DNA from 2 places in the Priestia sp. 3CA3 genome. Region 2 is predicted to be linked to the other one. Evidence: riboswitches for the same ligand, from Rfam matches in the RefSeq annotation. Region 2 holds a riboswitch; the other holds the start of a gene.
The links. A riboswitch is a leader RNA that binds a small molecule or an ion and turns the genes downstream of it on or off. The one in region 2 is predicted to bind FMN.
Positions count from the first base shown of each region.

Region 1: it holds a riboswitch for FMN, as region 2 does, so the genes downstream of both, ribE (riboflavin synthase) here and AC1VNJ_RS02715 (ECF transporter S component) in region 2, are expected to answer to the same signal.

Region 1 is NZ_JBXENJ010000005.1:221,833-232,019, forward strand. Features, by position in the region: gene AC1VNJ_RS15270 (YkvI family membrane protein) at 1-994, shown strand, start outside; FMN riboswitch at 1,102-1,252, shown strand; gene ribE (riboflavin synthase) at 1,531-2,190, shown strand; gene AC1VNJ_RS15280 (bifunctional 3,4-dihydroxy-2-butanone-4-phosphate synthase/GTP cyclohydrolase II) at 2,207-3,400, shown strand; gene ribH (6,7-dimethyl-8-ribityllumazine synthase) at 3,492-3,962, shown strand; gene AC1VNJ_RS15290 (hypothetical protein) at 4,345-5,217, shown strand; gene glcT (glucose PTS transporter transcription antiterminator GlcT) at 5,349-6,197, shown strand; gene ptsG (glucose-specific PTS transporter subunit IIBC) at 6,468-8,522, shown strand; gene AC1VNJ_RS15305 (phosphocarrier protein HPr) at 8,541-8,807, shown strand; gene ptsP (phosphoenolpyruvate--protein phosphotransferase) at 8,807-10,187, shown strand, end outside.
Region 2 is NZ_JBXENJ010000001.1:513,433-535,943, reverse strand. Features, by position in the region: gene AC1VNJ_RS02775 (asparaginase) at 130-1,101, shown strand; gene AC1VNJ_RS02770 (YpdA family putative bacillithiol disulfide reductase) at 1,121-2,092, opposite strand; gene AC1VNJ_RS02765 (Glu/Leu/Phe/Val family dehydrogenase) at 2,225-3,490, opposite strand; gene AC1VNJ_RS02760 (genetic competence negative regulator) at 3,848-4,450, opposite strand; gene AC1VNJ_RS02755 (MerR family transcriptional regulator) at 4,578-5,489, opposite strand; gene AC1VNJ_RS02750 (metallophosphoesterase) at 5,597-6,364, opposite strand; gene AC1VNJ_RS02745 (hypothetical protein) at 6,385-6,759, opposite strand; gene AC1VNJ_RS02740 (DUF2663 family protein) at 6,814-7,269, opposite strand; gene AC1VNJ_RS02735 (CPBP family intramembrane glutamic endopeptidase) at 7,358-7,963, opposite strand; gene AC1VNJ_RS02730 (RecQ family ATP-dependent DNA helicase) at 7,963-9,480, opposite strand; gene AC1VNJ_RS02725 (YpbB family protein) at 9,504-10,553, opposite strand; gene AC1VNJ_RS02720 (ferredoxin) at 10,811-11,059, shown strand; gene AC1VNJ_RS02715 (ECF transporter S component) at 11,141-11,716, opposite strand; FMN riboswitch at 11,871-12,014, opposite strand; gene serA (phosphoglycerate dehydrogenase) at 12,314-13,888, shown strand; gene AC1VNJ_RS02705 (peptidoglycan DD-metalloendopeptidase family protein) at 13,920-14,609, opposite strand; gene AC1VNJ_RS02700 (ATP-binding protein) at 14,781-16,553, opposite strand; gene AC1VNJ_RS02695 (response regulator transcription factor) at 16,553-17,269, opposite strand; gene ccsB (c-type cytochrome biogenesis protein CcsB) at 17,598-18,776, opposite strand; gene resB (cytochrome c biogenesis protein ResB) at 18,788-20,410, opposite strand; gene resA (thiol-disulfide oxidoreductase ResA) at 20,423-20,944, opposite strand; gene AC1VNJ_RS02675 (pseudouridine synthase) at 21,143-21,868, opposite strand; gene AC1VNJ_RS02670 (spore maturation protein) at 21,955-22,488, opposite strand; gene AC1VNJ_RS02665 (nucleoside recognition domain-containing protein) at 22,485-22,511, opposite strand, start outside.

The DNA of each region.
Region 1 (10,187 bases), on a different contig from region 2:
TGTAGGCACCGTTGTAGGAGCCGGTTTTGCAACAGGCAAGGAAATTGTTCAATTTTTTACACAGTACGGGGAACTTGGAATGGTTGGAATTTTGGTCAGCGGCTTGTTTTTTATTTGGCTAGGTTCGAAAATGATGCTGCTTTCGCACGCAATTGGGGCTTCTTCTTATCAGCAGCTTAATACATATTTATTTGGTGATGTACTTGGAAAAGCGGTAAACGGTGTAATGATCGTCATTTTATTTGGAGTAACTTCAGTCATGCTAGCGAGTACGGGGGCAATAGGAAAAGAACAGTTCGGGCTGTGGCCTCCTGTTGGGATGGTTTGTACAATTGTTTTAACTTATATATTTATCGCAAGAGGAATTAACGGTATTTTAATGGTTAATTCTCTTGTTGTGCCGATGATGCTTTCATTTGCTTTTATCATCTTTGTGCCAAATGTCAGCTATTTCTCACTGATTCAAACGAAGCCAGACTTAACGCTCGTCACACAGTGGAAGTGGGCGGTTAGTCCCTTTTTATATATTTCCCTAAATCTAGCTTTGGCTCAGGCCGTTTTAGTTCCATTAGGAAGCTCCGTGAAAGATAAGAGCGTGATCAAAAAAGGGGCCGTAATAGGAGGATGTGTACTTACGTTTATGCTTGTTTCTACTCATCTTGCCCTTTCCAATTTGCCTTATTCATTTCAACTTGATATTCCTATGAGTGCCGTTGTTAAAAATATCTCAGCGTGGGTGAATGTTTTATTTACGGTAGTTGTGTTAGGCGAGATTTTTACTACATTGATTGGAAATGTATTTGGAATCGCTAAACAGCTTCAATCATTTCTTCCCCTGAATGACAAACAAGCTTTTGCGTTTATTATCTTGGCATGCTTTATTATCGGGCAATTTGGATATGCTCAGCTTCTTGAGTTTTTGTATCCGATATTTGGCTATATTGGACTAGCTTTTGTATGGATGCTATGTATTAAAAAAGAAAAAATAAGCTAAAAGCTGGATTTTGAAGAGCGGATGTGAAAAAACGAAGTTAAATGATGTGACAAGTCGATTTTACTTTGCTATAATGTAAAACAAATAAGACTCTAGCAGTCGAATATATTATCCTTCGGGGTCGGGTGTAAGTCCCAACCGGCGGTGATAAAGCATATGCTTTTAAGCCCGTGACCCGTTTTCATACGATGTATGTTAGCGGTGGATCTAGTTAAAATCTAGAGCCGACAGTAAAAGTCTGGATGGGAGAAGGATCAGGAAGCACAGTTGTTTTTTTGTGTTGTATTAATAAGGGACAGGTTTGCCTTTTTTAAAGCTACCCTTGTTTTCATACACAAAACATAACTGTTTATTTCGTATACAATTAGCGGAATTTTGCATAGATAAAACTGATTCAGCTCAGCCGACCCCTTGGACATTTGTTCAAGGGGCTTTTTTATTTTCAGTGGTTGGGGGAAAGATAAATATGAAAAAAAAGCAGCTGCTATTTCAAAACGGCATAAGAAGTTGGAATAGCGCCAAAGCAGGTGAAGAAAATGTTCACAGGTATTATTGAAGAAATTGGAAAAATAAAACGGATTCAAAAGGCTACAGAAGCAATTGTTCTTACGATTGATGCGAAGACCGTGTTAGAAGATGTGAACTTAGGGGACAGTATTTCAGTTAACGGCGTTTGTTTAACCGTAACAGCTTACTCTCAAAATGAATTTACGGTCGACGTCATGCCGGAGACGATTAAAGCAAGTACCCTGCAGCTTCTAACCGTTGGATCACGTGTTAACTTAGAACGGGCGATGGCTGCAAATGGCCGGTTTGGAGGGCATTTCGTTAGCGGACACGTTGATGGAATTGGAACCATTGTAAGCAAAACACGTAAAGGAAATGCCTTTTATTATGAAATTCAAGTCGACCCTGAACTTCGTGAATTTATGATGTTAAAAGGATCTGTTTCTGTAGACGGAACAAGTCTTACTATTTTTGATGTCAGCAACCAATCATTTACTATTTCTCTTATTCCTCATACGGTGCTTCACACAGTCGTGGGAGACAAACAGCGAGGAGACAAGGTGAATATTGAATGCGACATGTTAGCTAAATATATGCATCAAATGATGACGAATAAGTCAACTCCTGGCGTCTCGAATCGTTCAGGTAATATGAAGGATTTATTGCAGCAGCATGGTTTTACAAATTAACAGTGAGGTGAAAGAGATGTTTCATAAAGTAGAAGAAGCCATTGAAGAGTTAAAAAAGGGAAAAGTGGTTATTGTATGCGACGATGAAGATCGAGAAAATGAAGGAGATTTTATTGCATTAGCCGAAAAAACGACGCCTGAGGTTATTAACTTTATGGCTACTCATGGAAGAGGATTAATTTGTACACCTGTTAATGAAGAAATTGCGCATAAATTGAATCTTCACCCAATGGTAGTGAACAATACGGATGTACATGGAACAGCATTTACAGTAAGTATTGATCATATTTCAAGTACAACAGGTATCAGTGCGTACGAACGTTCTGCTACCGTTATGGCTCTTGTAAATGAAGCAACGGTAGCAAGTGATTTTCAACGACCAGGACACATTTTTCCGTTGATTGCAAAAGACGGGGGCGTTCTGCAGCGTGCGGGTCATACAGAGGCCGCTGTTGATTTAGCCGTGTTAGCAGGAGGAAAGCCTGCGGGTGTTATTTGTGAAATCATGAATGAAGATGGAACAATGGCACGCGTACCGGATTTAACAAAGATTGCAGAGCAATTTGATTTAAAAATGATTACAATAAAAGATTTGATTGCCTACCGCCGCAAACATGACCAGCTGATTAGCCGTGAAGTAGAAGTAAGCTTACCTACGGCATTTGGTGATTTTAAGGCTGTAGGATATACAAATAAACTTGATAATAAAGAACATGTGGCTCTTATCAAAGGTGATATCGATCATAATAGCCCCGTTCTCGTGCGTGTTCACTCCGAGTGTTTGACTGGAGATGTGTTTGGCTCTGAGCGCTGTGACTGCGGTCCTCAGCTTCACGCAGCTCTTACGCAAATTGAAGAAGAAGGACGCGGCATTCTGCTGTATATGCGTCAAGAGGGCAGAGGTATTGGCTTATTAAATAAGCTAAGAGCATATAAGCTGCAGGAAGAAGGATACGATACCGTAGAAGCGAATGAAAAACTCGGGTTTGCTGCGGATTTACGAGAGTATGGAATCGGTGCTCAAATCTTAAAGGACCTTGGAGTCAAACAAATGAAGCTTTTAACGAACAATCCTCGCAAAATTACTGGGCTAAAAGGCTACGACCTTGAAGTGGTAGAGAGAGTGCCTCTTCAAATGCCGGCAGTGGATGCCAATAAAAAATACTTAGATACCAAAGCTAAAAAACTAGGTCATTTATTACATTTATAAGTTTACACTTTTTTTCGTTATAACAAATGAAGCTAATTCATGAAAAGAAATGTAAATAACTATATATTACTACTAGCAGGAGGAACAAGAGATGAATCATTTATATGAAGGAAATTTAGTTGGCACAGGATTAAAAATCGGAATCGTGGTAGGGCGTTTTAATGAATTTATTACAGGGCGTTTACTTAGTGGAGCAGAAGATGCGCTTAAACGTCACGGCGTAGCTGATGAAGATGTAGACGTGGCTTGGGTACCGGGTGCTTATGAAATTCCATTAATCGCTAAAAAATTAGCTGAATCTAAAAAATATGACGCGGTTATTACGCTAGGAACGGTTATTCGAGGAGCTACTCCACACTTTGATTTTGTATGTAATGAAGTAGCAAAAGGCGTTGCATCTCAAAGCTTACAAACAGGCGTACCAATTATCTTTGGTGTATTAACAACTGAAACAATTGAGCAAGCAATTGAACGTGCAGGAACAAAAGCAGGAAACAAAGGATGGGAAGCTGCAGCATCAGCTATCGAAATGGCCAACCTTTCAAAAATGATTGAAGGATAATAGAGGTCATTCCAGTTTTTGTAAGATAAAGAGTTAAAAGAGGCTGAAACAAAAGTATGGTAGTTGAAAGAAGATCCGAACGATGAATCGTTCGGATTTTTTCATGGTTAGGGTTACATTACAACATAGGTTTCCTGTATGTAGGCTTCTAACTGTTGAGTGGAGAGCAGGGCGAAGGCTCCTGTACGGAAAGCGAAGCCTTGCAGGGAAATCACCTGCAGTGCAGCAAGCGATCCATACTATCTCATGTATCCGATTTGTTCGCCTTTAGATTAGATTGATGTAGTATGTCTCAATCTCTTTTGAATAGCAGCTAGCTATGTATAATTTAGCTAAAACGTCTTACTCTAAGTAATAATTAGGTCGTAAAAGGGAGACGTCTATGCCTCATTATACTGCTTTTTTTGCATTGATTATTATCAGCACAGCCGTTTTGCTTACAGTCTTCATACGTAAAAAAGATAAAAAGCTAGTCGTTTTGCTTTTTTTTATCATTGGAATGGCTTATGTACTAGAGTATGTTGTATTTGTGTTGTTTGAAAGTTACGAGTACGATCCTGATTTTATGACCAATGAATATTTTGATAATTTGTTTGGGTCCTTAACTTCTCAAACGTTTGCTTTTCCAATCATGGCTATGGTGGTAGCTGCTTATCAATTAAAATTTCGCTATATTTTAATCATTTCGGCTATGTTTATGGGGATTGAAGAATTATTTTTACACTGGGATATTTATACACATCACTGGTGGAAAACAATTTATACAGGCGTTTTAATGACTATAGGCTTTAGCATTTCAAAGATTTGGTATGTATGGCTAACAGAACGGTATATGACATTTGTGCATTACGCTACATTTTTTCTGGGAATGCTCGCCATTACTTCTACTATTATGTTTCTGCTGTTAGCATACTTTCATAATAATTGGTTTTATACGGGATGGTTTGCGTCGGTTACTCATGATTCCGTAAATGCAACGATGATTTATGTTTGTATTGTTACGATTCTCCTCGTTTGGAGTGTAGTCAAAGAATTTTTTATTGGAGCTGGGATCATTATAGCGGGGCTGCGTATAGTAGATATTTTACTAATTCACTATGGGATTTTACTGGTATCTATTACCACTTCACTTGTTCTTTTTACGCTTTTACAAGCGGGTATATTCATTCTGAGCGTTATGCTTCAACATTTTATTATGAAAAATTGTTATGGGACGAGTAAAAAAGACGTTGCGTTTCCAGCGAAGAACTACTAAGATAATACGTAACTCAAATAGTTTAGTTCAATAATATTTGAAGCAAAGAAAAATGAATTGACGGTTATGCGTATTATTTGTAAGATAGGAAAGCAAATAATAGAAAGCCGAAACAGGGGAGTGAAGGATTCGTGAAAGAGTCCTTTTTTGTAGAAAAGGTACTTAATAATAATGTATTAATTGCTAAACACCTTACCTATGATGAAGTTGTGCTAATTGGGAAAGGAATAGGGTTCAACAAGAAAAAAGGCGATGAAATCGATGCAAAAGCTGTGGAAAAAATGTTTTTGCTAAAGAGTGAAGAAGAGCAAGAACAGTACAAGCAGCTTTTAGCTCAGGTGGATGAAGATGTAATTGAAATGATGAATGATATTGTAACGCATATTCAAAAACGCGTTAATATCCCTTTGAATGAGCATATACACATTTCATTGACAGATCATATCGCCTTTGCGATAAAACGTTTTCAGCAGGGGATGGGTCTTAAAAATCCATTTTTACTTGAAACAAAAGCCTTATATCCAGAGGAATATACAATCGCATCTGAAGTGGTAGAGATCATTAGTCGTAAAATAGGCGTGCAGCTTCCGGTAGGAGAGATTGGTTTTATCGCGCTTCATATCCATAGTGCGCTGACTGAAAAAAACCTGTTAGAAGTGAATCAAGACTCGCAGCTTATTCAAACGATCATTAATGTGATTGAAGAATCGCTTCATCTGCAGGTAGACAAAGAATCTGTACACTATATGAGATTGATTCGTCATTTGCATTTTGCCATTGATCGAGTAAAAACAGGAGAAAAAATAGAAGAACCAAAAAAAATTGCTTTGCTATTGAAAGAAGAATATCCTCTGTGTTACAATGTGTCTTGGAAAGTGATAAAAGTAATGCAGCAAGCGTTACATTTACCTGTGTATGAAGCAGAAGCAGTTTACTTAACGATGCATCTGCAGCGACTTATAACAAAAACGGATTTATAAAATCATTTCAATACGTGTTACTGATACGATCAGGCATGAGTGAGAAATGAAGCGATGTGTAATTGGATGAGTATATCCATTTGTCGTTTCTTTTTCCTCATGCCTTTTTTTGTTATAAGAAAGCGCAATCATTGAAGACTTCGCCTCATAACACCGGGAAATGTAATGAGTTTTCTAGTTAAAGAAAGCGTTTTATGAAAGCGCGTTAATGATTCACGTATCAAATAAATAGCTTGTTGCACACTAAATATATAAAAGGAGGTAAGCGTCATGTTTAAAAAACTTTTTGGAGTATTACAAAAAGTCGGAAAAGCGCTTATGCTACCGGTTGCGATTTTACCGGCAGCAGGGATTTTACTTGGAGTAGGGACAGCGCTTCAAAACCCTACATTGTTGGATGCAGTACCGGCACTTGGTGCAGACTGGGTTCAATTAGTTTCAAATGTTTTGTCGCAGGCGGGTCAAATCGTATTTGACAACTTATCGCTATTGTTTGCCGTTGGTGTTGCCGTTGGTTTAGCCGGTGGTGACGGTGTAGCAGGTATTGCTGCAATCGTAGGTTACTTAATTATGAACAAAACGATGAGCACAATCTTAGTGGCTACAGGACAACTAGATCCTGACAAAATGGGTGCTAATCCAGCTTACACTAGCATCTTAGGAATTCCTACGTTAGCTACGGGTGTATTCGGGGGTATCATAGTAGGTATTTTAGCTTCATCCATGTATAATCGTTATTTCAATATTGAATTACCATCTTACTTAGGGTTCTTTGCAGGAAAACGATTTGTACCAATTATTACTGGGGTATTTTCAATTCTTTTAGGTGTTATTATGATTTTCATTTGGCCGCCAATTCAAAGCGGATTAAATGCTTTCTCTACCAACATGATTGATGCAAACCCAACTTTATCAGCGTTTGTATTTGGATTAATTGAACGTTCATTAATTCCATTTGGACTTCATCACATCTTCTACTCTCCGTTCTGGTTTGAGTTTGGTGATTATGTCAATAAAGCAGGTCAACATATTCATGGTGACCAAAAGATTTTCTTTGCTCAATTAGCAGATGGCGTGCCTTTAACAGCAGGAACATTCCAAGTTGGTAAATTCCCGTTCATGATGTTCGGATTGCCAGCAGCCGCTCTTGCGATTTATCACGAAGCGCGTCCTGAAAACAAAAAATATGTAGCTGGTATCATGGGTTCAGCTGCTTTAACATCTTTCTTAACGGGTATTACAGAGCCGCTTGAGTTCTCGTTCTTATTCGTAGCACCAGTATTATTTGCGATTCACGCAGTATTTGCTGGTTTGTCGTTTATGGTTATGCAATTATTAAATGTTAAAATCGGTATGACATTCTCAGGTGGGGTTATCGATTACGTTCTATTTGGAGTTATGCAAAACCGCACAGCATGGTGGCTAGTTATTCCAGTAGGTTTAGTTCTAGCAGTTATCTACTACTTCGGTTTCCGCTTTGCAATCCGTAAATTTAACTTAAAAACACCGGGTCGTGAAGATAAAGAAGAAGGAGAAGAAGATGTAAAAGTAGAAGCAGCAGAGCTTCCGACAAATATTTTGGCTGCACTTGGCGGTAAAGAAAACATTACACATTTAGATGCTTGTATTACGCGTTTACGTGTTTCAGTAGATGATGTGGGTAACGTTGATAAAAACCGTTTGAAAAAACTTGGAGCAGCTGGTGTTCTTGAAGTTGGTAACAATATTCAAGCTATTTTCGGTCCGAAATCTGACACGTTAAAAGGTCAAATTCAAGACATTATGAATGGCAAAACACCGGTTGTAACAAAAGAAGAGACAAAAACAATTGAAAAACCTGTTGCAACATCTGAAGTAGGAAGCGATAATGGTAATGATATTGTTTCACCGATTGAGGGAGAATTGGTACCTTTATCGGAAGTACCAGATCAGGTATTTTCACAAAAATTAATGGGTGACGGTTTTGCGATTATTCCGAAAACAGGCACAGTAGTTGCACCAGTGGACGGAAAAATAGTAAACTTATTCCCGACGAAACATGCTTTAGGTATTGAATCAACGACTGGACGTGAAATTTTAATTCACGTTGGTATTGATACAGTTAATTTAAAAGGCGAAGGTTTTGAAGCTTTAGTTGCCCAAGGCGATGAAGTGAAAAAAGGACAGCCTCTATTGAAAATTGATTTAGACTTTGTAAAAGAAAATGCGCCATCGACGATTACGCCGATCATTTTCACGAATTTACAAGCTGATGAAAAAATTGATATCTTAAAGCAGGGCCAAGTTTCTCAACAAGAAGCAAATATTATTAACATTTCAAAGTAAAAAGGAGATTGATTTAACATGGCACAAAAAACATTTACAGTAACAGCAGACTCAGGAATTCACGCACGTCCAGCAACAACTTTAGTACAAGCAGCAAGCAAATTTGATTCTGACATCAACTTAGAATTCAACGGTAAAACTGTAAACTTAAAATCAATCATGGGCGTTATGTCTTTAGGTATTCAAAAAGGCGCTACAATCACTATCTCTGCAGAAGGTTCTGACGAAGCAGATGCACTTGCTGCTCTTGAAGATACAATGAGCAAAGAAGGATTAGGCGAATAATGACAAAGGAAATTCAAGGCATTGCCGCTTCTAGCGGCATTGCTATTGCTAAAGCATTTCGTCTAGAAAATCCAGAATTAACCGTTGAAAAAAAATCAGTAACTGAAGTTGAAGCAGAAGTAGCACGTCTAGAAGCTGCGCTAGAAAAATCAAAATCAGAACTTGAAATTATTAGAGAGCACGCTCGTAAAGAACTTGGAGATGACAAAGCAGAAATCTTTGAAGCTCACTTATTAGTTCTAAGCGATCCTGAACTTATTAATCCAATTAAAGATAAAATTACGAATGAAAATGTAAACGCTGAACATGCACTTGATGAAGTAGCGGCAATGTTTATTAATATGTTTGAGTCAATGGACAATGAATATATGAAAGAACGTGCTGCTGATATCCGTGACGTAACAAAACGTGTATTAGCTCATCTTTTAGGTGTAAACGTTTCAAATCCAAGCTTAATCTCAGAAGAAGTTGTCATTATCGCAGAAGATTTAACGCCGTCTGATACAGCACAGTTAAATCGTAAGTTCGTAAAAGGATTTACAACAGATATTGGCGGACGTACTTCTCACTCAGCAATTATGGCGCGTTCAATGGAGATCCCAGCTGTTGTAGGTACAAAAACAGTTATGGAAGACATTCAAAACGGCGTATTAGTAATTGTTGATGGTTTAGATGGCGAAGTTATCGTTGATCCAAGCGAAGAAACAGTAAAAGCTTACGAGAAAAAAGCCGCTGAGTATGCAGAACAAAAAGCTGAGTGGGCTAAGCTTGTAAATGAAAAAACGGTTTCAGCTGATGATCATCACGTTGAACTTGCAGCTAACATTGGTACACCAGAAGATGTAAAAGGCGTATTAGAAAACGGCGGCGAAGGCGTTGGCCTTTATCGTACAGAATTCTTATATATGGGCCGCGAAGATCTTCCGACGGAAGAAGAGCAGTTTACTTCTTATAAAACAGTTCTTGAATGTATGGAAGGCAAACCAGTGGTTGTTCGTACTCTTGACATCGGTGGAGACAAAGAGCTTCCTTATTTAAATCTACCAAAAGAAATGAACCCATTCTTAGGATTCCGTGCTATCCGCTTATGTCTAGAGATGCAAGACATGTTCCGTACACAGCTTCGTGCGCTTCTACGTGCAAGCGTATACGGTAATCTGAAAATTATGTTTCCTATGATTGCTACTGTTGATGAGTTCCGTCAAGCAAAAGCTATTCTTTTAGAAGAAAAAGCAAAACTTCAACAAGAAGGCGTACAAGTTTCGGAAGACATCGAAGTAGGGATGATGGTAGAGATTCCTTCTTCAGCGGTAATCGCAGATTTATTTGCTAAAGAAGTAGATTTCTTCTCTATCGGAACAAACGATTTAATTCAATATA
Region 2 (22,511 bases):
ATAATGTCCTTATCTTTATATGTAAATGCTCACATAACTTGCTGTCGATTTACAAAGCCTAACAAAGACCTTAAACAAGTATACCAAAAAATGTATCATACTTATACGAAAAATTGAAAGGAGCTCTCTATGAAAACTGTTTATATTCTTCACACCGGCGGCACAATCTCGATGAAAGAAGACATGGCAACTGGAGCGGTAGCACCAGATATTCAAAACCCGCTTCACCGCTCAACATCATCTGTTTCAGGTATGGCCAATGTAATCGTAGAAGAAGCATTTCATCTGCCTTCTCCTCACATTACTCCTAAGGAAATGCTTATACTTTCAAAAAAAATACGCGATAAAATTAATGAAGGCAAAATTGATGCAGTCGTGTTAACCCACGGCACGGACACGCTGGAAGAAACCGCTTATTTTTTAGATTTAACAGTGCATACAGATATTCCAATTGTCTTAACTGGAGCTATGAGATCAAGCAATGAAATCGGTTCAGACGGTCCTTATAATTTTATATCTGCGGTTCGGGTGGCTATTAGTGACGGGGCAAAAGGAAAAGGTGTCTTAGTTGTGATGAACGATGAAATTCATACCGCTGAAAATGTGACCAAGACCCACACAAGCAACGTGGCGACATTTCAAAGCCCTCAGTACGGGCCAATAGGATTAATCACAAAACGCGGCGTATCTTTTCACCACATGCCTACAGAACATGAATTTTATCCTGTTAATCAAATAGATAAACAAATCACTTTATTAAAAGCTTATGCAGGAATGGACGACCATTTATTTCAAGCAGTGGCTTCAATGAATGTTGACGGACTTGTAATTGAAGCCCTCGGTCAAGGAAATCTGCCTCCTCTCACCATTCCAGGAATTCAATTGCTTTTGAAGCGAAAGATACCCATCGTGCTCGTTTCTCGCTGTTTTAATGGAATTGCTCAAGATGTATATGGGTATGAAGGCGGTGGCAAGCTGTTAAAAGAGATGGGCGTTATTTTTTCAAATGGCTTAAATGGTCCTAAAGCACGCATTAAACTGTTGGTTGCTCTCCAAGTAACAACGAATCATGATGAGCTGCAGCAGCTATTTAATCATTAGTAAAACAACGCATAGAAGCCTATGCGTTGTTTTTGTTGATAATATGAGAAGCGATTGATTTCCCATGAAAACGTCCATTTTCAATAAAAATCTCATTAGCATTGTTTCCTGCAGCAATCACACCAGCGATATAAATTCCTTCCACGTTTGTTTCCATCGTCTCTTCGTTAAAAGAAGGGCGGCCTGTTTCATCATCTAATTCCACACCCATTTTTGTTAAAAACGAGTGATCAGGGTGATAGCCAGTCATGGCAAAAACGAAATCGTTACTAATCGTAAATTCTTTCCCTTCCTGCTCATATGTTACCGTTTCATCCGTTATCTTTGTTACATGAGCGTTAAAATGCATCCCAATCGTTCCATTTCGAACCAGCGCTTCAAATTCAGGCAATATCCAAGGTTTTACGCTAGGGGAGTAATCTGAGCCACGATAAATAACCGTCACCCTTGCATCACACTTCACCAATTCCAGAGCTGCATCGACGCTAGAGTTTTTTCCGCCTATAACGACTACATCTTTATCAAAATACGGATGCGCTTCTTTGAAATAATGAAATACCTTTGATAAATCTTCACCAGGAACATTCATATAATTAGGATGATCGTAATAGCCTGTAGCTATAATGACATTCTCCGCTTCATATGTCTCTTTGGATGTTGTGACAATAATTTGGTTTTCCCCTTGTTTGTCTACTTGCAAGACACGTTCAAACGGCTGAATTCGAACTTGCTTGCGCTTCACCACTTCTCGGTAGTAAGCAAGAGCTTGGTTGCGCACAGGCTTACGATTTTCGGTAATAAAAGGGACATCCCCAATTTCTAGTTTTTCACTTGAACTAAAAAACGTTTGGTGGGTCGGATAGTTATAAATTGCATTCACAATATTGCCTTTTTCAATTACAAGGGCATCAATACCTGTATGTTGAAGCTCAATAGCTGCTGAAAGCCCGCATGGTCCTCCGCCAACAATAATTACTTTTTCTTTCTTCATGCCTGTCACTCCTTCAGTTGTAAACGCACCTTTTTTTTATTTTAACGCAGTGTAAAACAAAAAAATCTCCTCATTAATGATAGGAGATTTTTTCTATTTACGCAATTGTTCTGCTGTTCTGCTGTTCTGTTTTTAAATCCAGCCTCTGAAGCGAGAGCCTTCTGCCATTTTTCTTACGCCTATCATATAAGCAGCTAGACGCATGTCGACTTTTCGAGTTGTAGAAGTTTCGTAGATGTTATTAAATGATTTCACCATTACTTTTTCAAGCTTTTCTTCTACTTCTTCTTCCGTCCAATAATAACCTTGGTTATTTTGCACCCATTCAAAATAAGAGACTGTTACACCGCCCGCACTTGCCAAAACGTCTGGAACTAATAAAATCCCTCTCTCTGACAAGATGCGCGTTGCTTCAAGAGTTGTTGGTCCATTTGCTGCTTCCACCACAATACTCGCTTGAATGTTATGGGCATTTTCTTCTGTAATTTGATTTTCAATCGCAGCTGGAACTAGGATGTCACAGTCAAGTTCAAGCAGCTCTTTGTTGCTGATAGTATTATTGAATAATTTCGTTACTGTACCAAAGCTATCGCGTCGATCTAATAAATAATCAATGTCTAAACCATTAGGATCATGCAGCGCTCCGTATGCATCAGATATCCCTACAATTTTAGCACCAGCGTCGTGCATGAACTTAGCTAAAAAGCTTCCTGCATTTCCAAACCCTTGTACTACTACCCGTGCACCTTGTAATTCAATGCCTCGTTTTTTCGCTGCTTCACGAATACAAATAGTTACTCCTTTTGCAGTCGCTGTTTCACGGCCGTGCGAACCACCTAAGACAAGGGGCTTTCCAGTAATAAAGCCAGGCGAGTTAAATTCATCAATCCGGCTGTATTCATCCATCATCCAAGCCATAATTTGTGAATTTGTAAACACATCCGGCGCTGGAATATCCTTTGTTGGTCCAACAATTTGGCTAATCGCACGAACATATCCGCGGCTTAAACGCTCTAATTCTCCAAAAGACATATTTCGAGGATCACAAACAATTCCACCTTTTCCTCCACCGTAAGGAAGGTCAACGATTCCACATTTTAAACTCATCCATATAGATAGAGCTTTTACTTCTTTTTCAGTTACGTTTGGGTGAAAACGAATTCCACCTTTCGTAGGACCAACTGCATCGTTATGCTGCGCTCGGTGACCTGTAAAAATCTTAACTGATCCGTCATCCATACGAACAGGAATTTTTACTGTCATCATTCGTAATGGCTCTTTTAATAGTTCATACACTTCATCAGGATAGCCTAGTTTTTCTAACGCTTTATGTATCACTGTTTGTGTAGATTTTAAAACATCATGCTTCTCTTCTTGACTATTTTTACTGTCTTGCATCTTGTCGGCTACCATCTGTAAACCTCCTAAAATGTATCGAAAATTATTCGTTTTTAATTGAATGGTGCTTCTTTCATGACATAGTATACACCCTTAGTTTTACATTGCAAAGGAAAATATCGAACTTTTAGTATTTTTTGTGTTCTTCTAAGAAAACGCTTCCAATAACTTTACAAGGTATGCTACAATGTTTTAAGTCTGCCTCTTTCCTAGTATGCGTTAATCGTCTTAAAAAAATAAAAAACACCCGGTGATAAAGAGCACTTTCAACAACTTTGTACAAGCTGACAGTGCAGCCACTCTTATTTTAATAAAAGTGCTTTATCCTTCACGGGTGTAATTATTTCAATTAAACAGTTAAGAAAAGACAGAGTTAATATACTCCAGAGCTCTCTTTTCTACTAATATTTTTCCATATTCATTTACGCGGTGCTTTGTAATTGTAGAGGGATTTCCATACTCCGCCAAAACCGCAATCATATTCCCAACTTCAGCCGGTGACAGCATGTGATAATCCAACAGCACGTAAAAACGTTTTTCGAATGAATAGAGCACGCTATCCGTATCGTAAAAGTTTGACATGCGCTTGGTCAGCTGAATGACATCTTCAAATGAATCAAACTCAAAAAACATGTCTTCGCTTTCATCTAGCATGACCTGCATTTCAATGAAGTCCTCGAACTCGTCTTCATCGAACTCACCGTAGCTGGTTTCTTCTTCATACTGCTTTGTCACAAATACAACCATTCCCTGTGCTTGAAGTGAAAAAACTTCTACCGAAAGAGAATTTGTAGGTTCAAAGTTCAGTTCTTGAGAAGCTTGCTCTATCATCTCACGAAAGAGCTGTTTTACTTTGAATGTATCTGTCCATAGATCTTCTTTTGTTAACCCTCTTTCTTTTAAATCATCGTAGGTCAAAAAAACTTTTAGCTTATTATAGTTTAATCGTTCAAGCCTCATTAGCGTCCCTCCCCGCTTGCACTCATAACCACATGGTTCGATAATGCAGTATATGTATTTTTTGGAAAACGGTTCGTGATGTTTACTTACGAGTTTACAGGTTTATGAAAGGAAAGACAAGCTATTCTCAATCAATTTCTGCTAATTTTTTTGTTAGCCAGCTGTTCCACTCTTCTTTTGTATTTCCTAAAATAAACGGCTGAGCCTCGCCTTTTCTTTTGCTATCTAAACCATCAAACACATAACCGCCTAATCCTACTTTAAGATGCGGGAATTTCTTTATCATTTGGTTCGTCAAATTCAGTGTTTTCTCGGCATTTTCCATCATTGTGCATGACATAAATAAAAACGTTGGGTCTACTTCTTTAACAATTAGCTCAACATCTTTATCTTCAATGCTGCTTCCTAAATAAATAACCTCAAACCCTTTACGGCGTAAAAATAGCGTAAAGACTAGAAGTCCAACTTCATGTGTCTCATTAGGCCCACATACAGCAATCGCTTTAGGCAATAAGCCATTTGAAGGCAGCGAATAAAAAATCATGCTGATACGCGTTTTTAATACTTGAGTCGTATAATGCTCATGAGCACTTGTGATTTGCCCTTTTTCCCACATATCTCCAACCGTCACGAGTAGAGAACCCAAAATATCAATAACCACTTTTTCTACCGAATACAGGCTAAACGCATGATTAATTAAATCCTGTGCTTTTCCTTCTTCAAAAGATAGAAGCATCGTTAACAGCTCATCCCTAATTTTCTGAGGGGAATCTACTTCTCCTTCTTCTTCAAACGCTCCTACTGTACTACTTTCCGTTTCTAATAACGAAACCGCTTGACTAATCGTAAAACCTCCGCTCACTTTTTCCGTGAGCCATTTTAATTTCCGCAAATCTTCCTCTGTATATAACCGATGCCCCGATTCATTGCGGACAGGATTTAAAATTTGATAGCGTCGTTCCCATGCACGCAAAGTTCCCGGCTGGATCCCGACCATATTTGAGATGGCTTTAATATTATACTTCCCTTCGTGAGCCATACGTAACCTCCAACTACTCTTCGTGAACTGTTTCTATTAATTGAATTATAGGATAAGTTATCCTGTGTGTAAAATTTGTATATGCTATGTAAAGAGTTTGTTCAAGGCTATTCTTTCCTTTTTAAAGTGATATAATGCGTTTGTGCTCTAGCTTGTAAACGGAGAGGCAGGGAGGTTGTACCATATCCATTACTAACAAAAAGAGGAATCTGTCTTTTCTCTTTCAGCCCTCCTAATTCATACATACCAAAATTAAATAAGCGTATCTGTCCTCCGTGTGTATGTCCGCTCAAAATTAAATCTACTTTTGATTCTTCATCTACATAATAGATAACATCAGGATTGTGGCTTAGAAGAATGGTAAGCTGGTCAGGTTCAATGGAAGAAACAGCTCGCTTTAGATCCATCTCACCTTCGGATAAATCATCTACTCCCGCAAAATTGCATGTAGTACCATGTTTAGAAACTGCAGAGACATGCTCGTTTTTAAGGGTAATAACTCCCTCATCCTTAAGCATCTGCTTCAATTGCACTTGACTTACTTCGTAATCATTATTTCCCCATACAAAATAGACCGGTCCAAGCGTTTTAAGCTTTTGAATATTTTGACGAGCACGCAATAAAGGTACTCCTCCTTCTAGTAAGTCACCGCCTATGATCACAAAATCTACTTCACCAGGTATTTTTTCCAACAGCTTCGACGAAACTGTTCGCTTATGTACATCCGATATAAAAAACAGGCGTAAAGGCTGCTGATTTCCGGGAAATGTTGATAAATGAATCGTTCTTTCTTCTACATATGTACGATGGGCTTCCGAAAACATAAAAATCAGCAGGCCTATGCCTAACGCTAAAATAATTAAAGAAATAACCATATATTCTCCTTCTTTTCATTTTATACACGGTGTGTTTCTGTTAAAGAAGAAAGGGCATAAATTGTCGCAATTGTTAACAAACCTACTACTTGATAAAGCGCAACTGTGCTTAACGATAAAACTCCTATCACACATAGACATGAAACAAGATATTCATGCCATTTTACCTTATAGCCTTTTAGAAACAACCGACTTTGCAGAAACACTTTACGAACTGCCGCCGACAGACAAAAAAGAGCCGTGAAAAATAAAATTATAATACCAAACACATCTAACGGATGTAAAATCATTTGAATAAGTAAATAGGTTAACGAAGCTTTTGAGCCTACAGCCGTTAAACTGCTGATATAATAACTGCATAACCACGCAGCCAGCAAGTTAAACCAATCTCTCACAAAAAAACCCCCTTCACTAAACTTCTATGTAAAAAGAGGCTTTTTCATGCGATTCTATTTATTTTCATGATATAAATTAATTCCATAAGTGGACTGCATCCAGCGGAACGTTTCTTTTCGGTTCTCCCATGTTTCAGGCGTCGCCCATAGCTCTTTGCTTCTTTTAATAATCTCACAGCGCAAGTCTTGAAAAGTCTTTTCCGCTTTCTCGCTTTTTTTCTGCAGCTGTACAGTATAAAAATAAAGGGAGACGGTGAGCAATAGAAACATCAAATGCCCTATGTTACCTAACAAAAATGAGAAAAATTCGCTAAACGTCGTAAAAAAACCGCTTTGAAATATGAAAAAAAAGTAGCTAATAACAGCCGTTACGCTGGCTAAAAACAAAAGCTTCCATCTTTTCTCTTTAGCTTTCAGCTTATTAACCGTCTCTTTTCTTTTGATAACGCTCGCTAATATATATTGAAGTGTTTCATCGCTTTCAAAGTCTATCAACTTGTTTTCCAACATTCCACCCCCTCGTATGCTAGTACAACATATGAGTGAATATAAAAGATTATGTGGATAACACTGAAAATAATGGCTGTTTCCTTAACCTTTACTGCATGAGTTCTTCTGACTGTACAGATTTCCCTTTTGACTTTCGTATCTGCAGGCCTAATAAAAAATCAATGAGAAAATGAGTAAAAATCGTGACATACAAATTTTCAGTCCACCAAAACAGCAACCCTATTAAAAAGCTTAAAACCACAACCGAAATAAAAAGAAACCACTTTTTTAAATATCGAATGTGAACGAGTGCAAATACGATACTCGCCCAAAAAAGGCCAAACTGAACTTGTATAACCCCTCGAAATAATATTTCTTCTGAACAGGCAACGATTAGGCAAATAAGGGCTAGATGAGGAATGGAACGATTAGCAAATAAACGTTCATTAATCCCTCCGTCATCATATAAATGCTCGGGTACACACTTCATTAGAAGCATATCTCCTCCTACTACCAAGAGAGCTGTACCTCCCCCGTACAATAAAATAGAAGCCCAATCCAGCTCAAAAAACTGTAAAAAGGAATGCCACGAATCAAATGTGAAAAAACCGATGCCTAAAGCAATAAAGCAGATGAGCAGCTGCGTTACATATAAATTTTTAACCAGCTCTGCATCCGTCATGGATGAAATAAGCTCTTGCTGTGACTTTGCCATTATATCTCTCCTTGACGAAGCAAACGAGCTAATTCTAATTCCCAGCCTTGAAATGTCCATTGCTCTTGCTCACCATTTGTTTTTTTATAGGCTTCTAAATCCAATCCGCAGCAATCGCAACAATTCTGAAGCTCTGATTTTCCCAGCTCATTGAAATAGCCAAGCAGCACCTGACGACGGCATTCTTTTGCCTCAATAAACTCCTTCATCGCACGGTACTTGTCATGTTTGTTTCGAAGACGTTTATTTACAGCTGCAACAATCGTTTCATGCAGCGATTCAGGGATTTTCCTAGGTTCAACATGTTCATTTTCCACTACATTTTCTCTGTACAAATAATAACGAATAAATCGCCAATGTGTTTCTTGAATACCCACTGTATAAAGAAAATGAGACTCTACTTGTTTTAAAGGAATGGCCTGATCATGATTTCGTAAATACGACAGGCAGTATAAGATGATATCTGAAGAAGGAAGCTCAATTTCAAGTAAAGAATGAGCAAAATCATCGTCTCCTTCGGCATAAAGCAAAATCGCAATACTGTTTTGCTGATCGCGTCCACTTCTTCCAATTTCCTGTACGTATGCTTCTAGCTGCGTAGGTGTATGAAAATGAATAACAAAGCGAACATTCGATTTATTAACCCCCATTCCAAATGCACTTGTGCAGCAAATGATATCCAGCTGATTTTCTAAAAATTGCTGTTGAACAAGCATTCTTTCATTCGGTTCCATTCCCCCATGGTAATACTGCACTCGCTGTATCCCATTTTCCTTTAGAAGCTGTGTTAATGCTTCTGTCCAAGATCGGCTGGAACAATAGATAATTCCTGGACTTTGCAGTTCACTAACGTACATCAGCAACTTCTCTTTTTTCTCTTCAATACTTGCAACAAAATCAACTTTCATCGCAATATTACTTCGATTCATGGAATAGATGTGCTCGTTGACAGCAGGCAGCGATAAGTAGCGCTTAATATCTTCCACTACTTCCCTAGTCGCAGTTCCTGTTAGTGCCAGACATAGCGGACTGCCAAGTTCCTTCCATATATCTCCTAACTGAAGATAATCCAAACGGAAATCATGTCCCCACTGAGAAATACAGTGCGCCTCGTCCACAACGAAAAGGCCTACCTTTGCCTGTTTTAATGCTTCTACCACAACAGCGTTTTGCAAAATTTCAGGAGATGCATAAATAAAACGATAAAAAGCTAAATCTTTTAGCGCCCGTCTTTTTTCTTCTTGTTGTAGGAAACTATTTAAGGCAATAACTCTCTTTTCTCCACTTGCCTTTAGTTGTTGAACTTGATCTTCCATCAGTGAAATTAAAGGAGATACAATCAGCACCGGTCGGTTCAACACATAAGCGGGGAGCTGATAGCACAATGATTTCCCTGTTCCTGTAGGAAGAACCGCTAACACATTATGACCTGTTAAAATATCTTGAATAATCTCTTTTTGTCCTAGTCGAAATTGGCTATAGCCAAATTGTTTCTGTAGAAGTTGTTCTATCTTCACATCAAACACCACTTTTTTTAGTATCAGGTAAAATGTTTTGCTAATACGAGACGAATCTGAAAATAGGTAACGTCGTCTTTTACTTCTTCCTTTATCGCCTTTAATTTATTTGTACGCAAACTTTCAAAAGCCGAGATAATTTCTTCCTGCTGCTTAGGCGATACGTATGCATCGATTGAAAAAGATGGAACAAACAGAGCTAATTCTGCAATATGATCTTCAATTGTACTTTCTTTTAAACGCCTTATATAAGCAATTTCTTCAAGCGCCTTTCCTTTTTGAAGCCAGCTATACGTTTTTAACGTCGAGCTTGTCAAAGGCAATTCTAAATATAGATCATGCAAAAAAGAAGAAAGTACATGAAAGCTTTCATTATTTTGACTCACTTTTTCAATGATATGATGAATAACCCCTAAAAGTTGAATATGCACATAATGCTCATCGAGTTCATATTGATATGCTAACTGATTTTTTGTAAAGCCTACTCTTTCGTATCCAGTCAGTTGCAAAACAAAAAGAGACGCATCCCGTTCCGTACAATCTTTCAAGCACGTTCGGAGCTCTTTGAATAGCTCGGCGGCTAACTCTTGACGCGTTTGCTTTTGAGACATAATATACGTTTTGACCCATTGAATGACCTCAGGATTTTTGGAAATGGGTAAAAACCCTTTTTGAAAATACTGTAGGTTTGATAAGGTCTGAATGAACAAAGTGATTCTTGCTAAAAATAATTGAGTACTGCTTGCGAATTTCCATCCGTCTAAAGCTGGATGAAAGGGCCGAGCCGTCAGTTCATCTTCAAGGCGTGTTCGTCCCTTATCTGTCATCACATACTTTTGATTTTCAGTTTCTTCGATATACTGCTGTTCTTTTAAATATGCAACGCAGGTTTCAAAAGACCGTTTATCTAAGTAAAGAAATGACTGAAAAAGAAAAGAGATTCCAAAAATTTTTCCGTCTTGAATTGTTTGCGCTGACTTTTTACCTGTTAATAAATGATAAATACCATAGGCGGTTCGCTCACCTTTTAACTGTTTTATACAAAATAAAATGCTAACTTGAATATAATTCAAAGGTGTCAACTTCCTTTCTCATTCATTGTACCAAAAGTGACCAATAGCATGTGAGATAAAGGCTTTTTAGCTCTTTCCTTTATGTATCAAAACGTTTGGATAAGTGAAGAAACCTTGATTTGATAAGCATTCTCAGTGACTTTTCTATTGAAAAGTTTTATAAATCATTTTACAATGAATAAGGAGAAATTTCACTCTTGATTCGCGAAGAGATTATATAATAAGAAATTTTCGAACACTTTACAGGAGGTCTTGTTATGCCAAAATATACAATTGTTGATAAAGATACTTGCATCGCATGCGGCGCTTGCGGAGCAGCAGCACCAGACATTTATGATTATGATGATGAAGGTATTGCATTCGTAACATTAGATGATAACCAAGGTGTAGTAGAAATTCCAGAAGATCTAGAAGATGATATGATGGATGCAATGGAAGGCTGCCCTACGGATTCAATTCGCGTAGCGGATGAAAAATTCGAAGGCGATGCTAATAAATTCGAATAAGTATTGAACAAACCTGTAGTATAGTACATGCTGCAGGTTTTTTTATATATAAAAATCGCTCTCCCCGGGAGAGCGATTGAATTAAACAGCAACGCGGCGCGTGATCCATTGCTTCATTTTTGAAAACAATAAGACAAAAATAACCCCTGTTGCTGCTCCTTTTATTAAGTTAAACGGCAAAATACCTGCAACGATATATTGACGCGCTTGTTCACTAGACATTTCTGGCGATTGTAAGAAGATTGTATACGCCGGTAAAAAGACATAATAATTTAAGACAGCCATGAGTACCGTCATTACAACCGTACCCGTAACCAAACCTATCGTTACGCCTTTAGCTGTTTTAAATCGACGGAACATATATGATACAGGAAGAACGAACAGTAAACCAGCTACAAAGTTCGCCACTTGACCAACCGGAACCCCTGTGGCACTTCCTTGAATTAAATAATTCAATAAATTTTTTATTCCTTCTACTATAACAGCAGCCATAGGTCCAAATATAATTGCTGCTACGAGTGCAGGAATTTCGCTAAAATCAATTGTTAAAAACGGAGGTAATCCAGGAATCGGAAAATTAATCATCATTAAAATGTAAGCAATACTGCTTAACATTCCTAGTACAACCAGCTTTTGAGTTTTCTTACTTTGTTGCATCTTGCCTCTCTCCTTCTTTGTGATCCACTCTTCAAAGAAGAAAGGTTCAACTTCATATCCCCACGCAAAAACCTCCCAACAAATGATTCGTTGAGAGGAGACATGGCAGGCATATTTAATAAACGTTCATCACATTAGGTTTTGAACGCTGAACCTCCACCTTCTCCCATCCAGACTGTACTGTCGGCTTTGGAATTTCACCAAATCTGCTCGTATGCATTACATATAAGCTCGCGGGCTCAAAACAATTTGTTTTTTTACCGCCGGTCGGGAATTTCACCCTGCCCCGAAGATAGACCAATATTTAATTATGAATTTATTATATGTTATCTCGAATTAAAAGTAAATAAAGAAGTTTTTTTATTTCCTATTAAATTGATGTCTTTTATAAACTTCATTACTGTTTTATATGTAAAATAAGGAAATAAGTGCATAACCAACAGCATTATGACATATTTATAGTTTCAATTTTACGTTTACAATTGTGTATTTGATAACTAATTGTAAAGTTTAAAAAATATAATTGACAGAATTTTTTTAACATGGTAAATTATCAAATATTTGATGATAGTAAAATCCAAGGGAGATGTTCACGTCATGTATAACGTATTAGTAGCTGATTCAATTAGCAATGAAGGTCTTGCTCCACTACTTGAAGCTCCTCATGTGAATCTTACGCGAAAAAAAGTTGAAGAAGTTGAGAATGATTTGCATACGTACGATGCGCTTTTAGTACGGAGTGCTACGACGGTTACAGAGGATTTGCTGGCAAAAATGCCGAATTTAAAAATTGTTGCTCGCGCTGGAGTAGGTGTCGATAATATTGATATTGAAGCCTCAACCAAACGAGGGGTTGTCGTTATTAACGCACCGAACGGAAATACCATTTCAACGGCGGAACATACATTTGCTATGATGGCTAGCTTGTTTCGGCATATCCCCCAAGGAAATGCTTCAGTCAAAGCGCGCGAATGGAACCGCTCAGCATTTGTTGGAACAGAGCTTAATCGCAAACACCTGGGCATTATCGGATTTGGACGAATTGGCTCAGAGCTTGCTAAACGCGCAAAAGCCTTCAATATGAGCGTTCACGTTTACGATCCTTTTTTAACCTCTTCCCGAGCTGAAAAACTAGGCGTAGAACTATTATCCCTGGATGAATTACTAGCAGCAGCGGATGTAATTACCGTACACACTCCGCTTACGAAAGAAACCAAGGGATTGCTCAATCATGAAACATTAGCCAAAACAAAGAAGGGTGTATTTTTATTAAACTGCGCACGCGGCGGGATCATTGATGAAAAATCCTTAGTTCATTATTTAGAAATTGGCCATGTTCAAGGTGCAGCTATTGACGTATTTGAAGTTGAACCGCCGATTGATAACCCTTTGTTACATTTTGATCAAGTTATTACAACTCCCCATTTAGGAGCTTCTACAAAAGAAGCCCAGCTTAACGTTGCTGAAGACGTGGCACATGACGTTCTGCGTTTTCTAGAAGGTAATCCTGTAAGTTCATCCATTAATTTACCAACGCTTTCTAAAGAAGTTTTTGAAAAAATTCAGCCGTTTACGAGCCTTACTAAACAAATGGGAGCTATTTTATCTCAATGCATGCGAGAACCCGTTCAGCATATCTCGATCTCCTACGGAGGTACAGTGACGGATTTAGAAACCACTTATATTACACGGAGCTTGTTATCAGGCTTTTTAACCCATCGTATTGACTCACCTGTTAACGAAGTCAATGCTTCTATGATTGCCAAAGAACGAGGAATTACATTTGGTGAAAAAACATCGGAAGATACACAAGGATATTCTAATATAATTGACGTTACAGTAACAGGCGAACAGCGTACATTTACGATTACGGGCACTTATATAGCAGGATATGGACCTCGAATTGTTAATATTGATTCGTTTGATATTGATTTTTATCCAGAAGGACATCTTCTTTATATCCGTCACAGTGATCAGCCCGGAGTTATTGGAAATGTAGGGAAAGTACTTGGAGATTTACGTATTAACATTGCTACCATGCAAGTGGGCCGTAAGCAAAAAGGCGGCGAAGCCATTATGATGCTCACGTTTGATAAACTTTTAGATGATTCTGTCATCACTTCATTAAAACAAACAAGCGAAATTGTGACCATACAGCGCATTGAGTTGTGACATTGAAAAAAGAGCCTTAGCGGCTCTTTTTTTATGGACTTATTTTTAACACTTGTCCTGCATTTAAAGCGGTGTTTTTTAAATGATTCCACTTTCTTAGCTGCTCCACATCGACTTCATATTTGGCCGCAAGTTCAGATAATGTATCTCCTTGATGGATAAGAATACAGTTATCAGAAGCCTGATGTAACTGCTGAAAAACCGTGGCAGCTAAATCGTTTTTTACGTATGCCGATAGTTTTTGCCTGTCCAATTTGGCGAGTGGGTTTACCGCATTGGTTTTATCCGGATTCCAACTTCCTTGATGAACTTCAAAATGCAAATGTGCACCTGAAGATCGTCCTGTATTGCCAACCCATCCAATGTTTTGACCTGCGGCTACAGAATTTCCTTCTGCAACAAGTCGTTTCTCTAGATGAGCATAGACCGTTTCGTATCCATTTGTTTGTTTGATAAAAACAACTTGCCCGTATGTATTTGAATAATAAGAGCGGCTCACCACTCCTTTTGCAACAGCATACACCTGTGTACCAACAGGTGCTGCTATATCGATTCCAAAGTGTTTGGCGTGACGAGAACCAAATATATCGGTTAAGACTCCTTCAACCGGCCACTCCCACTGCTTCTCTTCTGCCTTTACCATTTGCCCGCCCAAAAATAAAAGACCTATACACAATCCCATCACTAATACAACCAATATTCTTCTTAACACGTCAATCATGAAGAAAGAACCTCCTATGTAGATCTTTGCACACAAAACATACTATATGCCAATTCCTTCTTTTTTAGACTTGTTTATAGAAAAAATAAAGAGATGTGATTCTCCAATGAATCACATCTCTTTGCTATTCTTATTATTTCAGCCGAAGACAAACTGTTAATTAGCATGTGTTTACTTTGGCAGTTTGATAAAGAAAGTTGTTCCTTCATTTAATTCACTTTCAACCGCAATAATCCCTTGATGTGCCTCCACGATATTTTTAGCGATCGCAAGCCCAAGACCAGTTCCTGACTTTCCTCTCGTTCTAGCTTTATCAGCTTTATAAAATCGCTCAAATACAAACGGAAGATCTTCTTTTGGAATCCCTGCTCCCGTATCTTGAACAGAAAGATGGATTTCGGATTGACTTTTATCAAGATGCAGCTTTACTTCTCCGTAGTCATCCGTATGACGAATGGCATTATCAATTAAGTTTGTCAGCACTTGTTCCATACGGTCTGAATCAATCATCGCTTCAAATTCATCTTCTATTTTTCCATTAAGAGACAGTTTAATATGTTTTTCTTTAGCTAACCCTTGAAACTTGCGCAAAACACGTTCTGTAAATTCAACCATTGCTACAGATTCTAAGTGAAGCTGCACATGTCCCGCTTCCATTCGCGCTAAATCTAAAAGTTCATTTACAAGCCGGCCCATACGGAGTGATTCATCATAAATCACCTGTGCAATTTCTTTCTTTTCTTCATCCGTACTTGCAATATCGTCAATAATAGCTTCACTATAACCTTGAAGCATAGAAATAGGTGTACGCAATTCATGAGACACGTTTGCAATAAAATCTTTTCTTGATTTATCAAGTTTACGCTCTTCAGACATATCTCGCAGTACAGCTACAGCACCGCGGATTTTCGTTTGATTATAGAGCGGTGACATTAAAATGACCCACGTTTTCCCTTGAATTTTCAACTCTGCACTTCGCTCCGTTTCAGTCTCTACTACCGTTTGAAACAAATGCACGACGTTTGCTGGAAGCTCAGGCACCTGCTGGTTGTTCACATCCTGCTCGTAATACCAAGTCTGAAGAAAATGCTCCGCTGGGGGATTGGTAATTAAAATCGATCCGTCTCTACTAAACGTAATAACACCGTCTGCCATACTGCTTAAAATACTTGAAAGCTGTTCTTTTTCCTGATTGAGCGCATTGAGATTAAACTTTAACTGCCTGCCCATTTGATTAAAAGCAATCGCTAACTCTCCAATTTCATCGTGAGTTAAAATAGGTACTTTTGTATCAAAGTTCCCTTTGGTTACTTCAAATGCCGCCTGCCTCATTTTTCTAAGAGGTGCTGTAATTCGAGTGGATAAGAAAAAAGCAAAGATAGTAGTTAAAATAATAGCAATACCTGCAGCCAATAAAATGAACTTAGTCGTATATTGAGCGGGCTCTTCAATTTCAGAAAGAGATTGATACAGATAAACGCCGCCTGTCGGTTTATTATCTTTCATTAAAGGTACACCGACAACAAACATTAAAGGCTCATCACTCGTGTCTTTCTTTGTGGTCATGTACATTTTTTCCCGTATTACTTTGCCTTTTTCAACCACTTGATTTAGCTGATCGTTTTGTTTAACAATGGCCGAAATAGCTTTCTTATTTTCTTTATCAGGATGTGTGGAATGCCAATAGAAATCTTTATCTTGAACAATAACTACACTTGCTTGATCTGCAAGTTCACGAGCAATGGATAGTCCTAGCTTTTCATCCTCTGTTTCCTGCACAATGGTAGAGATTTTAGCAGCCGTTTTAGTTAAACGGTTTTCTGCGTCTACAACATGATAATTTTCAAAAAACTGAAGCAGTAAAATGGTCAAAATAAATAAAACAAGCGTAACGAGCAATAGGATAGTAAACCATAGTTTACCAACTACACTTCTCCAAAACATCAGTTATTTTCAACCTCAAATTTATACCCTACTCCCCAAACGGTTACGATCATTTTCGCCGCTTGTGACGATACGCGATTTAACTTTTCACGCAAACGCTTGACGTGCGTATCTACCGTACGAAGATCTCCAAAGAAATCATAATGCCACACTTCACGCAGCAGCTGCTCTCTGTCGTATACTTTATCTGGCGTTTTTGCAAGGTAGCATAATAATTCATATTCTTTTGGAGTTAAGTTAACTTCTTTTCCGTCTGCTGTAACGCGATGTGCATCATTATCAATCGTTAAGTGATCAAAGACAATAAGGTTTTTCACGCTCGTTTCTGGCTGAATAAACGTTGCTTGAGAAGAACGTCGAAGCAGTGCTTTTACGCGAAGAACCACTTCTCTTGGGCTAAACGGCTTAACGATGTAATCATCTGTACCTACTTCAAACCCTTGGACTCTGTTTACTTCTTCACCTTTAGCTGTAAGCATGATAATAGGAGTTGCTTTTTTCTCGCGAATTTGTTTACAGACCTCAATACCGTCTATGCCAGGCATCATTAAATCTAATACAATCAAATCATAATCTATGTGTAACGCTTTTTCGATTGCTTCATGCCCGTCGGCTGCTTCTTCAATGATGTATCCTTCTTTTTCTAAGTACATTTTTAACAATCGTCTAATGCGATCTTCATCGTCTACTAGCAGTAATCTTTGTTCGTTTTGCATGTATTTTCAACCTCCTAGTCTTAGTGTACAAAAAAAAACCGGCGAGTTCTACTTATGTTACCCAAACAATGTGACAATTCGTGAACACCTTTATGAAAAATAGCTTTTTTCCTCAAAAAAGAGGTTGAGACATATCGAAATCCATCCAATCTACAGATGGACAAATAAAATACAGGAGCTAGAAGCAACTACATATATGAAGCCTCCGTTCACCATGCAAATAAAAAAATCCGAACGAATGTGATTCTCCATCAAGAATCTCAACTCATCGTTCGGATCTTCTTCAACTAAAATATCTTTATTTCAGCCTCTATTCTATTTTTAAAGGTTACGCATATGAATGTAAACCTGCAATAACTAGGTTCACGGCCACTAAGTTGAACATGATGATGGCAAACCCGCCAACTGCCAGCCAAGCTGATTTTTCACCGTGCCATCCTTTAGACAGCCGAAGATGAAGAAAAGCGGCATAAAATAAAAAGGTGATCAGCGCCCACACCTCTTTGGGGTCCCATCCCCAAAAGCGCGTCCAGGCCATCTGAGCCCAAATCATAGCGAAAATAAGTGCTCCTAATGTAAAAATAGGAAATCCAATCGCCACTGCTCTGTAGCTTACTTCATCAAGCAAGTCGCTGTTTACCTGCTTTACAAGCGGCTGCAGTGCGGCTCCAATTCGCTTCCGTAAAATAAGACGAATCAGCCAATATAAGACAAACCCACCGGCTAACGACCAAATAACCGTATTTAATTTTTTAGCATTGATAATAGCCGGCATATCAACAAGCGGCTGTATGTCGTTCCCGTCTGTCCACTCACTTTGATGAGGCCCCACTAGCGGAACCATATGATATACGACTTGCTCTTGTTCGCCACTTTTATTAACCCAATTAAATGATGACTCGTAGTGAGCCGCATTAAAAGCCAGCGTCACCGCTACAAACCCAAGCGTACTAATAAGCGTATACAGGATGAATTCCAGCCAAAATGCTTTTTTATTTCGCTTGGATTGATCAATTGTTTTGATTAAATAAATCAATCCTGCAACAAAGCTAATGGAAAGCACGGCTTCACCCGTAGCTGCCGTTGTAACGTGAATATGCAGCCAATTCGTCTGGAGAGCTGGTATCAGCGGCGTAATTTCAGTTGGAAACATGCTTGCATAAGCAATGATTAAAAGAGCCACCGGCAAGGCAAAAAGTCCAAGCATGCTAAGACGATAAATAAAGTAAATAACAATAAATGCGCCAACAAGCATCATGCCAAAAAACGTCGTAAATTCAAATAAATTACTAACAGGAGCGTGGCCTGATGCAATCCACCTTGTAATGAAATAGCCAATCTGTGCAATAAAACCGATGATGGTAACCGCAATTCCAAACGTTGCCCACTTTGTTTTCTTTTGAGCTGCTCGCTTATCTCGAATAGCTCCTCCGAAAAAAAAGGTTGCAACTAAATAAGCAATAAACGCCACATACAGTAAATTACTACTTATACTCGCGTAATCCATGCTTTTTCCTCCTATTTTGTTTCTTTATCATTTTGGTCCTTCAGCTGTGTGAGGGATGTGGATTCTAATAAACCATTTAATTCTTTTTTAAGACCATACCAGTTTTTATTTGTATGTGCGGCCAACCATATCTCATTATTGACTTTTTGAATCCACATGCGGCGATGATTCCAATACATCCCTTGAATCACACCAATCATAAAGATGGCTCCGCCAATCCCTAAAAACCAAAGCGTATAGTCTCTGCGAACGGTTAATCCCGTTACATTTTTCGTTTCTACACCAGCAAAGGTCATTTTATAATCGTTATTTCCTAGCGGTTCCAAGTTCTCTCTAATTCCAACAAAAGCAACTTCGCCTTTTTTATGCTGAGGCGTAATCATTTTAAATACAAAAGCCGGGTTGTTAGGCACTCTTGTTTTTGTATTTGGGTTTCCTTCATCATCAAAGAAAAAGTCTGGAAAGTAGCTCATGAGCTTGACTTTATATCCGTTTTTTATATCATATGTTGCTTTTGGATTATGTAAATCTACTGTAAGTGAACCAACGTTTTTATTTGCATTTTTATCTGTTAAATGGAAAGACATAGAGCTAAACTCATTTAACTTGAAGTCCACTTGGTACATGGCATATCCTTCAAACTTAAGCGGCTGATTCACACGAATCTCTGAATCTTTTATTTTCTTTAGCTTTGGATCTGCTCCCGGTATAAGCTTTCCTTCGCGCTTATACAGACTAACATCCGCTTCATATTTTTTGGCTACTTTATTATTCCCTGCACGATCAATTGCTTCTTGAAACACGGCGCTTTCGCTATCTTTATCATACGTTTCCACAGTAAAACGATGGTTTTTCAAAAAATACTCTCCGTTCGTCCCAGGAATAACTTTTGTTTCACCTTCACGGATCCAAAGAACTTCATCTATATACATACCTGGTACAAATCTAAGCATAGCACCTAGTAAAAAGATAATGAGACCGATATGATTAACGTATGGACCCCATCTTGAGAAGCGTCCTTTTTCAGCCAACAGATTGCCCTTTTCTTCGCGAATAGAGTATCTTCTTTTTTTCAGCATGCTTTTTACATGTTCATAATCTTGATCCGTCCACGATGATGAAGTGCTGTATAAACGCTGTCTCTTTAAGAAGTTTGGATGTTTTGTTACACTCTGCTTTTTTAGAGCTCGGTACAAAGGCACTACTCGATCTAAACTGCAAATGACTAACGACATTCCTAAAGCAGCAATTAAAAGCAAGTACCACCACGATTCATAGAGATGATGAAAACCTAACTTATAATAAAGCTCTCCTGTCCATCCATATTCCTTTTGATAATACTCACCTGCTGTCACATTAGGAGGTATGTAAGCTTCTTGAGGATAAATGGTTCCGACTGCAGACGCAACAAGCGTCACAATAATGATCCAAATGCCTACCTTTACAGAAGAGAAAAAATTCCATATTTTATCGATAACTGTTTTATTGTACGTTTGCGATCGCCTTGCGCTTCCTTCATAACGCATATCTACTAATTTTTCAGTTGTTTCTTCTGCAATTGGTTTACCACAGGCTTCACACAAAATCGTACCATGCGGGTTAACGTGTCCACATTCACATTTTACGTGTTTCATTGTCAACACTCCCTATGGTTTAATTTCTTCCATATATTCTTTTATTTTAGATTCTTCTAATCCGCCAATAAAGCTGTCTACAATCTTTCCGTTTTTATCAATTAAAAACGTAGTCGGAAGAGGATCTATCCCGTACGCACCCAACACTTGTGAATCTTTATCCATCAAAATTGGAAAAGATAGCCCATACTGTTTAGCAAACTGCTCTACCGCTATATTCGTTTCTGCAACGTTAACAGCTAAAATTTCAACGCCTTGCTTTTTATATGCTGCATACTGCTTTTCCATCGCCGGCATCTCTTGTTTACAGGGCTTGCACCATGTTCCCCAAAAATTCAAAAAAACTCCTTTGCCTTTGTAATCTGATAGCTGATGAGTTTCTCCATTAATATCTCTTAATATAAAGTCAGGTGCCTCATCTCCTACCGATACCTTTTGTTTATCAGCAAAAAATTGAGCATAAAGGGTATATCCAACCGCGCACAGTAAAACTGCTAATATAACTGTTCGAATAATCAAGCGCTTTTTTTTCATAGCACGAACTCCTTTTAACCGCTTTCAATACGCTTTTTTTCTACCATTATATCATTTTTTTGGTAGTGGCTTTCCGATAATATTTCGACGTTTCTGTGAAGTCTTCCTCTCATTCTACAAGTTCGACATTTTTTCAAAAAACCTTGCTTGATTTTCTAATTCACGACATTTTTCATAAAAAAAACAGGTAAGTGAAAATTACTTACCTGTTTGAGACATTGAATATAATTGTTTGACTTCATGAGCCGTAAGCTCGCGTGCTTCTCCTGCATTTAATCCGCGTAAGTCTAAAGGTCCGTAGCGCTCACGTTTTAACTTTAATACAGAATGTCCGATTGCATCGAACATGCGACGTACTTGACGGTTTTTCCCTTCGTGAATCGTCAGTTCTACGATCGCCGTCTGCTTGCTTTTATCAATGGAAAGAACTTTTGCACGAGCTGGTGCTGTTTTTCCGTCTTCAAGCATCACTCCGCGCTGCAGCTGTCTGATGCTTTCACGACTTGGGATTCCTTTAATTTTAGCCACATACACTTTATCCACTTCAAATTTCGGGTGCATTAGCTGATTAGCAAATTCACCATCATTTGTTAAAAGAAGTAGACCCGACGTATCATAGTCCAGACGTCCAATCGGGTAAATTCTTTCTTCTACATGCGGAAAGAAGTCAACGACTGTTTTTCTTCCTTTGTCGTCGTTAGCAGCTGAAATCACGCCTCTTGGTTTGTATAGCATAAAATAAACGGGCGCTTCGCTTTCTACCGGCACTTCGTCTACTTCAATTTTATCGTTAGGACCTACTTTCGTGCCCAATTCTTTTACAACTTTTCCATTTACTTTCACTCGGCCTTGGCCGATTAATTCTTCAGCTTTACGTCTTGATGCTACACCTGCGTGAGCAATCACTTTTTGTAATCGTTCCATTAACACTTCACCTCTTGTAACATCTTACTTGTTTACGAAGTAATACACAAGTCTATTTGCCACACAGAGGTAGAATTTTCGATTTCTTACCGGCCAAATACAAGGATTACGATCACAACTGATGCAATAATCCCTACCAAATCCGCCAGTAAACCAACCTTCAGCGCATCTCCCATTTTTTTAATACCTACTGCTCCGAAATAAACCGTTAAAATATAAAACGTGGTATCTGTACTTCCCTGCATGGTCGATGCCAAACGACCGATAAAAGAATCAGGTCCATATGTAGAAATTAGATCCGTTGTGATACCAAGGGCAGCCGTTCCAGATATGGGTTTAATAAGAGCTAAAGGTACAATTTCAGCCGGAACGCCGACTGCTTGCAGCATAGGTTTTAAAACAGATAAGAAAAAATCAAGGGCTCCTGAAGCTCGAAAAATAGAGATGCTCACTAACATGCCGACTAAGTAAGGAATGATGGAAAAAGCAATTTGTAATCCGTCTTTCCCTCCCTCTACAAACTTTTCATACGTAGGAATTTTTTTGTAGGTTCCATAAAGTAAAATACATCCTACGATAAGAGGAATAAACATCAATGATACTTGATTAAGCATCGTCATTTTCGTTTTCCTCCTTTTCGCGT